4 regions of the Heyndrickxia faecalis genome follow, and region 1 is predicted to be linked to each of the others. Evidence: predicted binding sites of a transcription regulator. Region 1 holds the regulator's gene; each other region holds the start of a gene.
The links. Region 1 encodes Rex, which represses fermentation and respiration genes when NADH is low (regulators of the CRP and FNR family bind a similar motif). Its sites were predicted from a motif close to TTGTGAAATATTTCACAA; they were not measured.
Positions count from the first base shown of each region.

Region 2: the regulator Rex is predicted to act here: its motif matches at 1,398-1,415, upstream of adhE (bifunctional acetaldehyde-CoA/alcohol dehydrogenase).
Region 3: the regulator Rex is predicted to act here: its motif matches at 2,237-2,254, upstream of qoxA (cytochrome aa3 quinol oxidase subunit II).
Region 4: the regulator Rex is predicted to act here: its motif matches at 1,978-1,995, upstream of ahlS (AhlS family quorum-quenching N-acyl homoserine lactonase).

Region 1 is NZ_CP158453.1:351,431-354,644, reverse strand. It holds gene tatC (twin-arginine translocase subunit TatC) at 1-645, opposite strand, end outside; gene ABR335_RS01710 (redox-sensing transcriptional repressor Rex) at 796-1,479, opposite strand; gene ABR335_RS01705 (transposase family protein) at 1,933-3,214, shown strand, end outside.
Region 2 is NZ_CP158453.1:2,882,342-2,885,555, reverse strand. It holds gene ABR335_RS13940 (magnesium transporter CorA family protein) at 88-1,029, shown strand; gene adhE (bifunctional acetaldehyde-CoA/alcohol dehydrogenase) at 1,441-3,214, shown strand, end outside.
Region 3 is NZ_CP158453.1:2,937,361-2,940,574, reverse strand. It holds gene qoxB (cytochrome aa3 quinol oxidase subunit I) at 1-1,021, opposite strand, end outside; gene qoxA (cytochrome aa3 quinol oxidase subunit II) at 1,046-1,972, opposite strand; gene ABR335_RS14165 (HAD family hydrolase) at 2,319-2,978, shown strand; gene ABR335_RS14160 (LCP family protein) at 3,032-3,214, opposite strand, start outside.
Region 4 is NZ_CP158453.1:474,657-477,870, reverse strand. It holds gene ABR335_RS02300 (zinc-dependent alcohol dehydrogenase family protein) at 1-843, opposite strand, end outside; gene ahlS (AhlS family quorum-quenching N-acyl homoserine lactonase) at 864-1,712, opposite strand; gene ABR335_RS02290 (sigma 54-interacting transcriptional regulator) at 2,036-3,091, shown strand; gene ABR335_RS02285 (sigma 54-interacting transcriptional regulator) at 3,021-3,214, shown strand, end outside.

The DNA of each region.
Region 1 (3,214 bases):
GGTAATCAGCTGCGAAAACACGTCCGGCGGGGTGATGATGCCGGCAGCTGCAATCAAAGCAAGATACGCATATTTTCTTACCTTTTTCAACAGTCTCGGCGTAATGATGCCAAGCCGGGTCAGAAACAGGACCACGACCGGCATTTGGAACACAAAGCCAAACGGAAGCGTGATCTCTAGCAGAAACTGAATATACTCCCGGATCCCGATCACCGCACGAATGCCCATTTCATTTGACAAGCCCATCATAAACTTCACCATCAGCGGACAAAGCACGAAATAGGAAAAAGAAACGCCGGCTATAAAAAGCAAGATGGAAACAGGAATGTAACTTAATGTCAGTTTCTTTTCTTTCTCATACAGCCCCGGGCTTATAAACGCCCAAAGCTGGTACAAAATCACCGGCAGGGTCAATAGGCATGCGATCACAACCGAAACTTCCATAAAAACCTTAATAGGATCGGTTACCCTGAAGGCATTCATCGTGAACATGCCGGCATTTTTGGCATGCTGCAAATAACGTATAACAGGTTTTGCGGTAAAAAAGCCAACAACCAGGGCAAACAGAAAGAAAATGAGAACGGTAATTAACCGCTTTCTCAATTCCTGGATGTGTCCGGTAACCGGCATTTTTTTCGTATTCATCGCCGTTCCCCTTTAAGTGCCGGCGTTGAATCCGCCCTTTTCCCTTTGCACGCCACAGCCAAATCCGGCCATTGCCATTTGCGCCTGCATTCCGTTTTCAATCGGGCCACCCCCTGTACCCACTATGATAACGGAAAAAAAGCTTTTTGGCTATGGCTTCGCAACCGGCTCTTTTGTTTCTTTCAAATTTTCTTCATCATTTGAATAATGTTTTAAAAAGTAGATCAGTGCCTGCAGTTCCACGGCCAGGTCAATATGATGGACGCGGATATCCGGCGGCACGTTCAGCCGGGCAGGTGTAAAGTTTAAAACGCCTTTTACATTTGTACTGGCAAGCTCGTCTGTCACTGCCTGGGCACTGGAAGCGGGGACCGTCAAAATCACAACCGTCACATCTTCCGCGCAAAGCCGTTCTCTTAATTCGTCCATGCTGTAAACAGGCACATTGCCAACATGGCTCCCCACCTTCCCGGGGTCATTGTCAAATGCCATCACAATCCGTGCGCTGTTATTCTTCGAAAAATTGTAATTCAAAAGGGCTGTACCGAGGTTCCCAACGCCAACCAGCGCTACATCTGTGATCTCATCCTGGTTCAGCGTCTTGCCGAAAAAAGACAATAAATATTTTACATTATAACCATAACCTTTTTTTCCAAGTGCCCCGAAGTAGGAAAAATCCCTGCGTATCGTAGCGGAGTCGACTTTCACCGCTTCACTCAGTTCCGCCGAGGATACCCTTTGCTTGCCAAGTGTATATAAATTTCTCAGGTACCGGTAATATAATGGAAGCCGTTTTGCAGTGGCTTGCGGTATTTTTACTGATTCATCCTTCATGTGAAATCCCCCAAGTTGAAAGCTTAAGTTTTTTGTGCTGTTGGTTCCAATCGTGCGTCCATTCCAGAATGGCAGCGCTGCCATTCTTCATTATAATATTACTCCTATCTGAGCAAAGAAAAAATATGTTTTAAAAAAATGCCTGCATGCGTCTTTTTCTCTCTCCAACTATGTTAAATATATCACAAGTAAGCATTTTTTTCATGGGTTTTTACGAATTTATGTGAAAAGTTTTTTGACAAATTCCGATCACGCAGCTCTGAGGAGTAAAAATTTTTCGTGATAATTTAAGTATCCCCCCCAAAAATACGGCCAAATATGTAATAATTTAAATAATTAGAGCTTGCTGGACGAATATTTTGGTATGGCTTAGTGACAAGTCGAATACAAGCTAAAATTTGATTCGTTCAGCAAGCCCTAATTAAACTTGGCTGTTTTGAGGGGGTTTTTATTTTGGTTACTAGAAAAGAAAAAAGAAATCGTGAAAAAGAAGCAAATTATTTTTTCGAGTTCCTTAAAATTCAGAAGCATTTTTTCAAAGACCTGATGAATAACCTAAAAAAGGTAGCAGACCACCGACATCAAAGCTATATCACTTATGGTCCAGAGGTCCTTTTATTTACGATGATGTTGAAAAATATGACCGGCCTAAAATCCATGAGAAACATGAGTGAGCGTTTTAATAAAGAAGAATGTATTAAAAATGTAGGGAAGGTGTTAGGCTTAGATTTTCTTGAAGAACTTCCACATTATGATACAATTAACGACTTTTTATCTGGCTTAGATGTAAATGAATTAGAAAAAATTAGAACGTATATGATTAAAGAATTATTGAAAAAAAGGTCTCTCGAGTCTTATCGAATTGAAGGAAAGTACTGGGGTGTCATCATTGATGGAACTGGATTACACACCTTTCATAAGAAACATTGTAAACACTGCCTGAGACGGGCATATACAAATAAAGAAACAGGAGAAACGAACGTACTTTATATGCACCATGTACTTGAAGCCAAGCTTGTCGTGGGGGATATGGTCTTCAGTATTGCCTCCGAATTTATCGAAAATGAATCAGAAAATGTTTCTAAGCAAGATTGTGAATTAAAAGCCTTCGACAGGCTGGCAAAGAAAATAAAAAAAATATTTAAAAGACTACCGATTTGTATCTTGGGAGATAGTCTCTATGCATGTGAAACGGTATTTAATCTGTGCAGGGCGCACAAATGGAAATATATATGCAGATTTAAGGAAGGGAGAATTAAAAGTATCTCGACGGAGTTTAAGGCAATAAAAGAGCTGGAACAAAGTAAGGATCAGAATTCATTAGTTTGGGTGAATGATATTGCCTACAAAGACAGAACGGTCAATCTGATGGAGGCCACAATGAAAACAGAGGATGGGAAATCGAAAGAGTATGTATTTATAACGGATATTAAAATCACGAAAAAGAACGTGGAACGACTCATCGCTGCAGGAAGAAGCCGCTGGAAGATTGAAAATCAAGGATTTAACGAACAAAAAAATAATCGTTACAATATAGAACATGCCAATAGCCAAAACTACACAGCCATGAAAAATCATTATTTATTAGTTCAAATAACAGATATTATTAGACAGCTGTTTGAAAAAGGTTCGTCAATCTTAAAAGCACTCAAAAAAACGGCAAAAGAAAAATCCTCAAATCTGTTGGAATCGTTTCGGACACGCATTTTAACAGACGAGGATTTCACCCATTTAA
Region 2 (3,214 bases), 990 kb from region 1:
CTGGCCTCGACCAATCCTACAGGTTATCAGTCTCTGGAAGAGTAAAGTATGCTTGAGCTTCCTCAAAAGTGAAGAGGAGGTGCCTGCATGTTAAATATGTATTTAACGGACGAAAACGGCAAACTGAAGGAAACAGAAACTTTGTCAAAAGGATGCTGGGTGAACCTGGTGAACCCGACAGAGGAAGAAATCAACCAGGTTGTCCAGCAAACGAATATACCGGCCGATTTTATTAAAGACCCGCTGGATGTCGATGAACGCTCCCGTATTGAAAAAGAAGACGATGATATTTTAATCATTGTCGGCCTTCCCGTTAAGGTAAAGGACGATGTGGACTCCGCGCTGTATGATACGATTCCGCTCGGGATTATCGTCACGCCTTTTTATTTCATCACGGTCTGCCTGCAGGATAATCCGATTATCGGAAAGTTTATCCACAGACGGGTGCGCGGGTTTTACACCTACATGAAAACCAGATTTACCCTTCAAATTCTATATGAAGTTGCAAGTTATTATTTAAACTATTTAAAATATATCGACCGCAGATCAAGCCTGATCGAACGCGAATTGCACGAATCGATGCGAAACGAGGAACTGTTCGAACTGCTGAGCCTTGAAAAGACACTCGTGTATTTTACGACCTCATTAAAAGCCAATAAAATCGTCATGGAAAAAATGACACGGCAGCATTTCCTAAAAGTATATGAAGATGACATGGACTTACTGGATGACGTCATGATTGAAGTCAAACAGGCAATCGAAATGTGTGAAGTCCACAGCAATATTTTAAGTGGTATGATGGATGCCTATGCTTCTGTCATTTCCAATAACGTGAACGGCGTGATGAAATTTTTGACGACGGTCACGATTATCCTTTCCCTGCCAACGATGGTATCCAGCTTTTTCGGAATGAATCTTCACGGCCTGCCGTGGCAATCAAGCCCCCATGGTTTTTGGCTGGCGTTTTTGGCCTCTCTGGTTCTTTCCAGTGTCACAGCCATCATTTTTTGGAAAAAAAGGTATTTCTAACACATCCGGGAGATGGATTTGCATAAAATTCATCTCCTTTTTTGTTTCTTCCTTGTGAATGTGCAGGTTTCACAAGCGGGAAGCGGTTTTTTTGCGGCAATCTCTATACTGAATTCTGCATAAATATGCAAATATAAAATGGAAGCACTTACAATGTAAAAAGGCGGGAAAAACCTATTTTAATTGAATCGCGGCTGGAAAGCAATGTTTGAAAGAAAAAAGTTTATAAATGATTTATTCATTTGTCACCAATCTGACACAGCCATAGCATGTGAAATCGCATATAATAGAGCCATAAAGAAAAGAAATATTGAAAAACAGCAGAAAATCATGTGAAATTATTCACAAACTTTATTTTTTAACCTTTTATGTGAAATTCTTCACAAAATCACCAGAATGGAGGCCACGATCATGGCAATTGATGAAAAAGTTGTTGGCAAATCCGCACAAATCACGGAAATGGTAAATTCCCTCGTCGCCAAAGGCCAAAAAGCACTGCGTGAATTTATGGAACTGGATCAGGCGCAAGTGGACAATATCGTAAAACAAATGGCGCTTGCAGGGCTGGAACAGCATATGGTGCTCGCCAAAATGGCCGTGGAAGAAACAGGGCGCGGCGTATATGAAGACAAAATTACAAAAAACCTGTTTGCAACAGAATACATCTACCACAATATTAAATATAACAAAACAGTCGGCATCATTGATGAAAACAATAATGAAGAAATTGTCAAATTCGCGGAGCCAGTCGGCGTTATTGCCGGGGTCACGCCTGTAACAAACCCGACATCAACCACGATGTTTAAAGCGTTAATTGCGATTAAAACACGCAACCCGATCATTTTCGCATTCCACCCGTCCGCGCAAAAATGCAGCAGCCATGCCGCAAAAGTCATGCTGGACGCTGCTGTGAAAGCCGGCGCGCCGGAAAACTGCATCCAATGGATCGAAAAACCGGCCATTGAAGCGACACAGCAATTGATGAAACATTCGGGCATTTCGCTGATTCTTGCAACGGGCGGTTCCGGCATGGTAAAGTCCGCATATTCGAGCGGGAAACCTGCGCTTGGCGTCGGGCCGGGGAACGTCCCTTGCTATATTGAAAAATCTGCTGATATCAAACGCGCCGTCAATGACCTGATTTTATCCAAAACGTTTGACAATGGCATGATCTGTGCGTCGGAACAGGCTGTCATTATCGACAAAGAAATTTATGACCATGTAAAAAACGAATTGATTGCAAATCATTGCTACTTCCTGAATGAAGCGGAGAAGAAAAAAGTTGAGAAAACCGTCATCAATGAAAAGACGCAATCCGTCAACAGCGCCATTGTCGGCAAACCGGCCTATGAAATTGCAAAAATGGCAGGCGTGGACGTCCCGGAAGATACCAAAATTTTAATTGCTGAACTTACAGGCGTCGGCCCGGACTATCCACTTTCCAGAGAAAAATTGAGCCCGGTTTTGGCCTGCTACAAAGCCAGCAGCACAAAACAAGGTTTCGAATTTGCGGAAGCCATGCTCGAATTCGGCGGACTCGGCCACTCGGCTGTGATCCATTCGACAAATGATGAAGTCATTGAACAATACGGATTAAAAATGAAAGCCGGCCGGATCATTGTCAACTCCCCGTCTTCGCAAGGGGCAATCGGCGACATTTACAATGCCTACATGCCTTCTTTGACGCTCGGTTGCGGCACGTTCGGCGGCAACTCAGTGTCCACAAACGTCGGTGTCATTAATCTGTACAATGTAAAAACAATGGCGAAACGGAGAGTCAATATGCAATGGTTTAAAATTCCACCACGCGTGTATTTTGAAAAGAACTCGGTCCAATACCTGGAAAAAATGCCGGATATCTCAAGTGCCTTTATTGTCACCGATCCGGATATGGTCCGGCTCGGATTTGTTGAGAAAGTGCTATACTACTTGCGGAAACGCCCGGACTATGTCCACTGTGAAATTTTCTCTGAAGTCGAACCGGATCCGTCCATTGAAACGGTTCGGAAAGGTGCCGCAGCTATGGCAAGCTTCCAGCCGGATGTCATTATCGCGCTTGGCGGCGGGTCGGCGATGGATGCTGCAAAAGGCATGTGGCTGTTCTATGAGCATCCGGAAGTTGATTTCAACGAATTGAAGCAAAAATTTATGGACATCCGGAAACGGGTTGCCAAATTCCCGAAAC
Region 3 (3,214 bases), 940 kb from region 1:
ACGAGTTTACGACGGATGTGTTCCCCATTGTAAAGAAGTGGTGAACCCATGTGAAATAACTGAAGAATGCGATACCAGCCATCGCAACGACCATGGAGGCATATCCAAACAATCGTTTACCCGAGAATGTAGCGATAATGTCCGCGTAAATCCCAAGAGATGGCAGCAACACAATGTACACTTCCGGGTGGCCCCAGATCCAGAACAAGTTTGCCCATAACATCGGGCTGCCGCCTGAACCCATGGTAAAGAAGTGTGCGCCGAAAGTACGGTCAAACGTTACTTCTGCCAAAGCCACTGTCAAAACAGGGAAAGCAAAAAGCACGATGATAAAAGTAATCAAAGTAGACCATACGAACATCGGCATTTTCATTAATGTCATGCCCGGCGCCCGCATTTTCAGAATCGTGACAATGAAGTTTACGGCCGTTGCCAGTGTCCCGATCCCGGAAAGCTGCAGGCCCATTGCATAATAGTTGTTTCCGACACCTTTTGTAAATTCCGTGCCTGCAAGCGGGAAGTAGTTCGTCCAGCCGGCAGTAGGGGAACCCCCGATAATAAATGAAATATTAAAGAGGCACATCCCTGCAACCATTGCCCAGAAGCTGAATGCGTTCAAAAGCGGGAAGGCAACATCGCGCGCCCCGATTTGGAGCGGAACAGCAACGTTAATCAGGCCGAACAAAAACGGCATCGCCATAAATAAGATCATGACAACCCCGTGGGTCGTAAAGATCCCGTCGTAATGGTTGGCATCAAGCAGATGCTGGTTCGGCAGTGCAAGCTGTGTTCTCATCATTAAAGCATCGACACCGCCGCGGAATAACATTAATACCGCAACGATAATGTACATAATCCCGATTTTTTTATGGTCAACGGTTGTCAGCCATTCTTTCCATAACCATTTCCATTTCTTGAAATAGGTTAGAGAAAAGATCACAGCGGCCGCGCCAAGTGCCATGCCAACTTCGGCGGCATATATGGCCGGTTCACCGGTGACGAAAAAATCACTAAGTTTCACACTGTTTTCCTCCTATTCCAATGATTATTTTCCGCCCATATCCATACCGGACATATCGTGGTGGTGATGGTGATTTTGTTTCTCACCTTTTTCCGATTCTTCATAATAGCTTTTTTGTTCATCCGGTTTATCCCATTTTAAATGGGTCCCTGTATAGGTATGCCTTCCTACAAGGCCTTCTTTTTTAACCAGGTTTTCATAATCCGATTTTTTCATTTGAGGCGCTCTGCTTTTGACTTCCTTCACCCACGCATTAAAATCTTTCGGTGTTTGGGCCAACACATCGAAGTCCATCTTTGCAAAGCCTTCCCCGTTGAAGTTTGCGTTTCTTCCTGTATATTCGCCAGGGTGGTCTGCAGCCAGAATCAGCCTCATCGTCATGTTCGGCATCGTATATTTCTGTCCGCCAAGTTCAGGGATCCAGAAAGATGCCATCGTACCGGATGATGTCAATTCGAAATTGATTGGCCGCCCAGCCGGGATGTTTACATAGTTAACGGTTTCAATGCCCTGTTCCGGATAACTGAAAATCCATTTCCATTCCGATGACGTGACATAAATCGTTAAAGGTTTTTCGCTTTTCATGGATTTTGGCGTTTCTTCAACCGAATAGTTTGCTTTAACGGTTGGAATGGCAATGGCAATAATAATCAGCACCGGGATAATGGTCCACACCGTTTCCAGCACTTTATGGCCGTGGATTTGCGGCGGTTTATAATCAGCCGGCAGACGCGACGCCCTGTATTTTATCACCATATAAAGATACAACCCAAGGACAACGACGAATACAAAGGCCATTAAGATGGATGAGTAAACAATCAAATGATATTGTTCCCGCGCCATTGGGCCTTGTGGGTCGAGCACTGCAAATTTGGTGTCACATCCGCCGAGCAAAAAGAGCGATGTGAGGGACAAAAGCAGCACCAGTTTCCAAGGTAGTTTCCTCAACACATTTTTTCTCTCCTTCCGGTTTGGTAAAATAGTGTACAAATAAAAGCAAATGAAAAAAAGGTGGTACTTTTATTTTTTCACCTTTATTATGGTGCTAACCTATTTTACAATAAAAAAATATAGATTGTATTGTCTTTTACCCTTATTCCGCCATGTTTCATAAAAATTTCATAAAAAGTTCATATATTTTTCATAGATTTGTCAAATACTGGCATTATCCAGAAATAATTTACAACTTTGTGAAGGAATACGGTATTTAATATTTTGGAAAAGATTTCAAAACCATTTTGGGAGGAAAAGTGTTTTTAACGTATAATGTTAAGGGAAACAGAAAGGGGTTTTACGGATGATAAAAGCTGTGATTTTTGATTTCGACGGGCTGATTATGGATACGGAATCGGAACACTATGAAGCGCTTTGTGAAATTTTTCGCGGCTACAATTGCGAGATGCCGCTTGAACTATGGGGAAAGGGGGTAGGCACGCATTCGGGTTTTAAGCCGTTTAAATATCTTGAAGAGCAGATCAAAAAGCCGCTTGATACAGAAAAACTGGACCACGAGCTGGAGGAAATGTTTTTAAAACGGCTCGAAAAAGGCGCGGCCCGCGAAGGCGTGGAAGATTATTTAAAGTCGGCCAAGAACCTCGGGCTTAAAGTCGGGCTGGCTTCAAGCTCCGACAGGAAATGGCTGCACCGCTATTTGCGCCAGCTTGGCCTTCTCGCTTATTTTGACTGCATCAAATCTTCCGATGACGTTGAAAAAGTCAAACCGGACCCTGCTTTGTATTTGAAAGCAGCCGGCTGTCTCGGCGTGGAACCGGAACAATGCCTCGTCTTCGAAGATTCGCCAAACGGGTCGCTTGCGGCAAAACGCGCCGGTATGGCATGCGTAGTCGTCCCGAACCGGGTAACAAAAGACCTCAAGTTCGGCGAGATTGACCACCGCCTCGGGTCAATGGCAGAAACGCCGCTTGAAGAAGTAATCCGGTTTATTGAAAGCCGTTGACAGAACAACCCGCTTCTGCATGCCGGAAGCGGGTTGTTTGTTTCCACTATTCCTTAGTCACCAGACAGATTTTCTTCCAGCATTTGCGTGACTTTTTCTTTTTCAGCATCTGACACCGCCAAATAATAGATCCCGTCAAAGTTGGCATCGGTGCCTTTTACTTCATACTCGGTAATGTTTTTGGCGGCATTCCGGTAATTTTTCTCAATCGTAAGCATGTCATTAAACGTCATATT
Region 4 (3,214 bases), 120 kb from region 1:
AATCCGATAAGCGGTCTCCATTGCGGGAACAGCACCCGCTGTTTCAAATGCATAATCAACACCACCGTCTGTTGCTGAACGAATTTCTTTAATCACATCCGGATTTCGGGAATTAAATGTTTCAGTTGCGCCTAGTTTTTTGGCAATCTCAAGTTTTTGGGTATTAATATCCACCGCAATAACTTTTCTTGCTCCTGCTAACACCGCACCAAGCAATGCGTTAAGTCCAATTCCACCCAGACCCACCACGGCAACACTGCTTCCAGGTTTGACCCTTGCTGTGTTGATGACTGCACCTACCCCGGTAATCACAGCACAACCAAAGATAGCAACTTTGCTAAATGGGATTTCAGGATCAACCTTGACAACAGAATTTCTGGAAACCACCGCATACTCCGCAAAACCTGAAACTCCAAGATGATGGTTGATCTCTTTGCCATTTTTCTTAAGGCGTCGCCCTCCCGACAACATTTCCCCTTCATTGTTGGCCTTCGCACCCGGTTCACATAATGCAGGACGTCCTTCTTGACAAGGGAGACAGTGACCGCAGCTGGGAACAAAAGAACAAACAACATGATCACCGGGTTTTAAATCCGTAATACCTTCCCCCGCTTCAATCACTTCACCTGCTGCTTCATGACCAAGAGCCATTGGCATCGGCCTTGGCCGGCTTCCATTTATGACTGAAAGGTCTGAATGGCATAAACCAGCGGCCCTAATTTTTATCAAGAGTTCCCCCTGTTTAGGAGGTTCCAATTTCAATGTCTCAATCTTTAACGGCTGGCTTTCCTTATAAGGGGCTGGCAACCCCATTTCATACAAAACAGCTGCCCGTGTCTCCATTTATGAAACCCCTTCCAAAATTATTCATAGTAACCCTCGGTAGATTTTCGAAATGTCTCAAACTGATGGGCATCATGTCCGTACCAAACAACAGAATTTGTTTCCTTTGCTAAACGCCTTATTTTTTCAACAGCTTTTGCCCACCCTACAGAATCATATAAAATTCCTGGCGGTTTAATTGGAGGCCCGTAGCTCTCTGCGGTATAAATGGCGTCAGAGGCAAGAATAATAGACCCGGTCTCAGGCATATTAACTTGTAACCCAATCAATCCCCATGCATGGCCGCTACCAAAATTTATAATTCTTACGCCTTCTACCAGCTCTAAATAGTCTTCATAAGGTTTAATGGTTTGCCACTGAAGATTATTTTTAATCCATGCATTTATATCAGCCCAGATATAGGCGCCTTCGCTTTGGTTACGAGCAAAAACCCGCAACGCACCATTTAATTCATCATCATGAACAATGATGGTTGCGTTCGTAAACATTTCCAGACAACCCGCGTGATCCAAATGAAGATGGGACGCCACCACATACTTTATGTCCTCCGGCCGGACATTTAATTGCTCTAATCGATTGTGTAAGTAACACTCTTCGCTTGCAGTCCATGGGAATCCTTTTTGTGTAGCCTCATTCCACCGTCCTTCCGGTCCCATTGAATCGGGATTGCAGGAAGTATCAAATAAAATTTTTCCTTCCGGATGATCAATTAGCACTGTATAAATCGGAAATTCTACCATTTCATTTGGGGCATTGGGATGATCGACAGTTGCTTGATTTGATCCCGCAATCATTAGGTTTTTGTCCATTCTCATTCGCCCATTGTCCATAACATAAAGTTTGGGCCTGGGTTTCTTAATGTTTACCATTGCCATTCCTCCTTGTGGGATATCAATGATTTTTCATTGTCCTTACCAAAAATAATCTGCCAGTTTACATCCTGTTACGTAGTTTAGCAAGTATATCTAACCACCCCATTCCTAATTATTCAATCCATTAAATGCAAAAACCATGCCATTTGAAAAGCCCGCCATACTTTAATTGATTATTTTTATCGGTGAAAAATTCCACCTAATTACGAATTATATTGAAATTCAAAAGAAGGTTTTTCTACAAGTAATACAGAATCGTTATTGGTGAAGCATGTCACCATTAATATAAAAAAATCACCAATTACGAGGAGGTTAACTTGATGAAATCTCTTATTCCGGAAAACAGATTATGGGAAAATATCTTTTCATCAATGTACAATGGCCTTGTTGTCATTGACAAAAACAACAAAATATTAATGATGAATTCATCTGCAGAAGAACTATTGAATATCAAATGCAAGAACGATCCGGATATACACATTCGAAATATTATCCCAAAAACCGAACTGCCTGGCATGGCTAAACAGAGGAATACCAATGCAGGTGAAGAGATAGTAATAAATAACAGACGGCTTTTAATAAATAGAACACCACTCTATGAAAATCATAAATTATTAGGAGCAATCATTGTAATTCAAGATATAACGCAAATGGAACGATATCGTGATCATCTAAAAAAGATGGAAGCCATCATAGAATTTTCAACAGATGGTATTTACGTTACAGATCATAACGGTATAACCATTTTAGTGAATTCGGAATATGAGAATATTACGGGTTTTAAAAGAGAAGAACTAATCGGAAATCACATGGCAGATTTAATGGAACAAGGATATATAGATCAATCCGTATCATTGCTGGTCCTTGAAAGAAAAAAGCGAATCTCGATCATGCAAAAAATTAATGGGAAAAAAGATGTTATTGTTACTGGAAATCCCGTATTTGATGAAACCGGTAATATTGAGATGGTAGTGACGAGCGTAAGAGACATCACCCATCTTAATGACATGAGGCAAGAACTCGAGAAAGCAAAATATTTTTCCGAACTCAACTACAATCGATATACTTTTAAAATGAATGACCCGCGCCAGCCGATAATTTTTAAAAGCCAAAAAATGAGGCAAATATATGATGAAGTTAAACTAATTTCCCCACACCCTACAAGTGTGCTCATATCCGGCGAATCAGGAACAGGAAAAGAAGTCGTCGCTAACCTGATTCATAAGTTAAGTGATAGAAAAGATAAACCTTTTATTAAGGTCAATTGTGGTGCGATTCCGGAATCTCTCATGGAATCAGAGCTTTTTGGGTACGAAAAAGGAGCTTTTACAGGCGGCTCGAGAGGAAGGGAAAATCGGACTTTTGGAATTAGCTAACGGTGGTACGATTATGTTAGACGAAATTGGTGAAATGCCTTTACAATTACAAGTAAAATTATTACGGACCCTCCAAGAAAAACAAATCCAAAGAATTGGAGGCAAAAGCCCGCGTAATTTGGA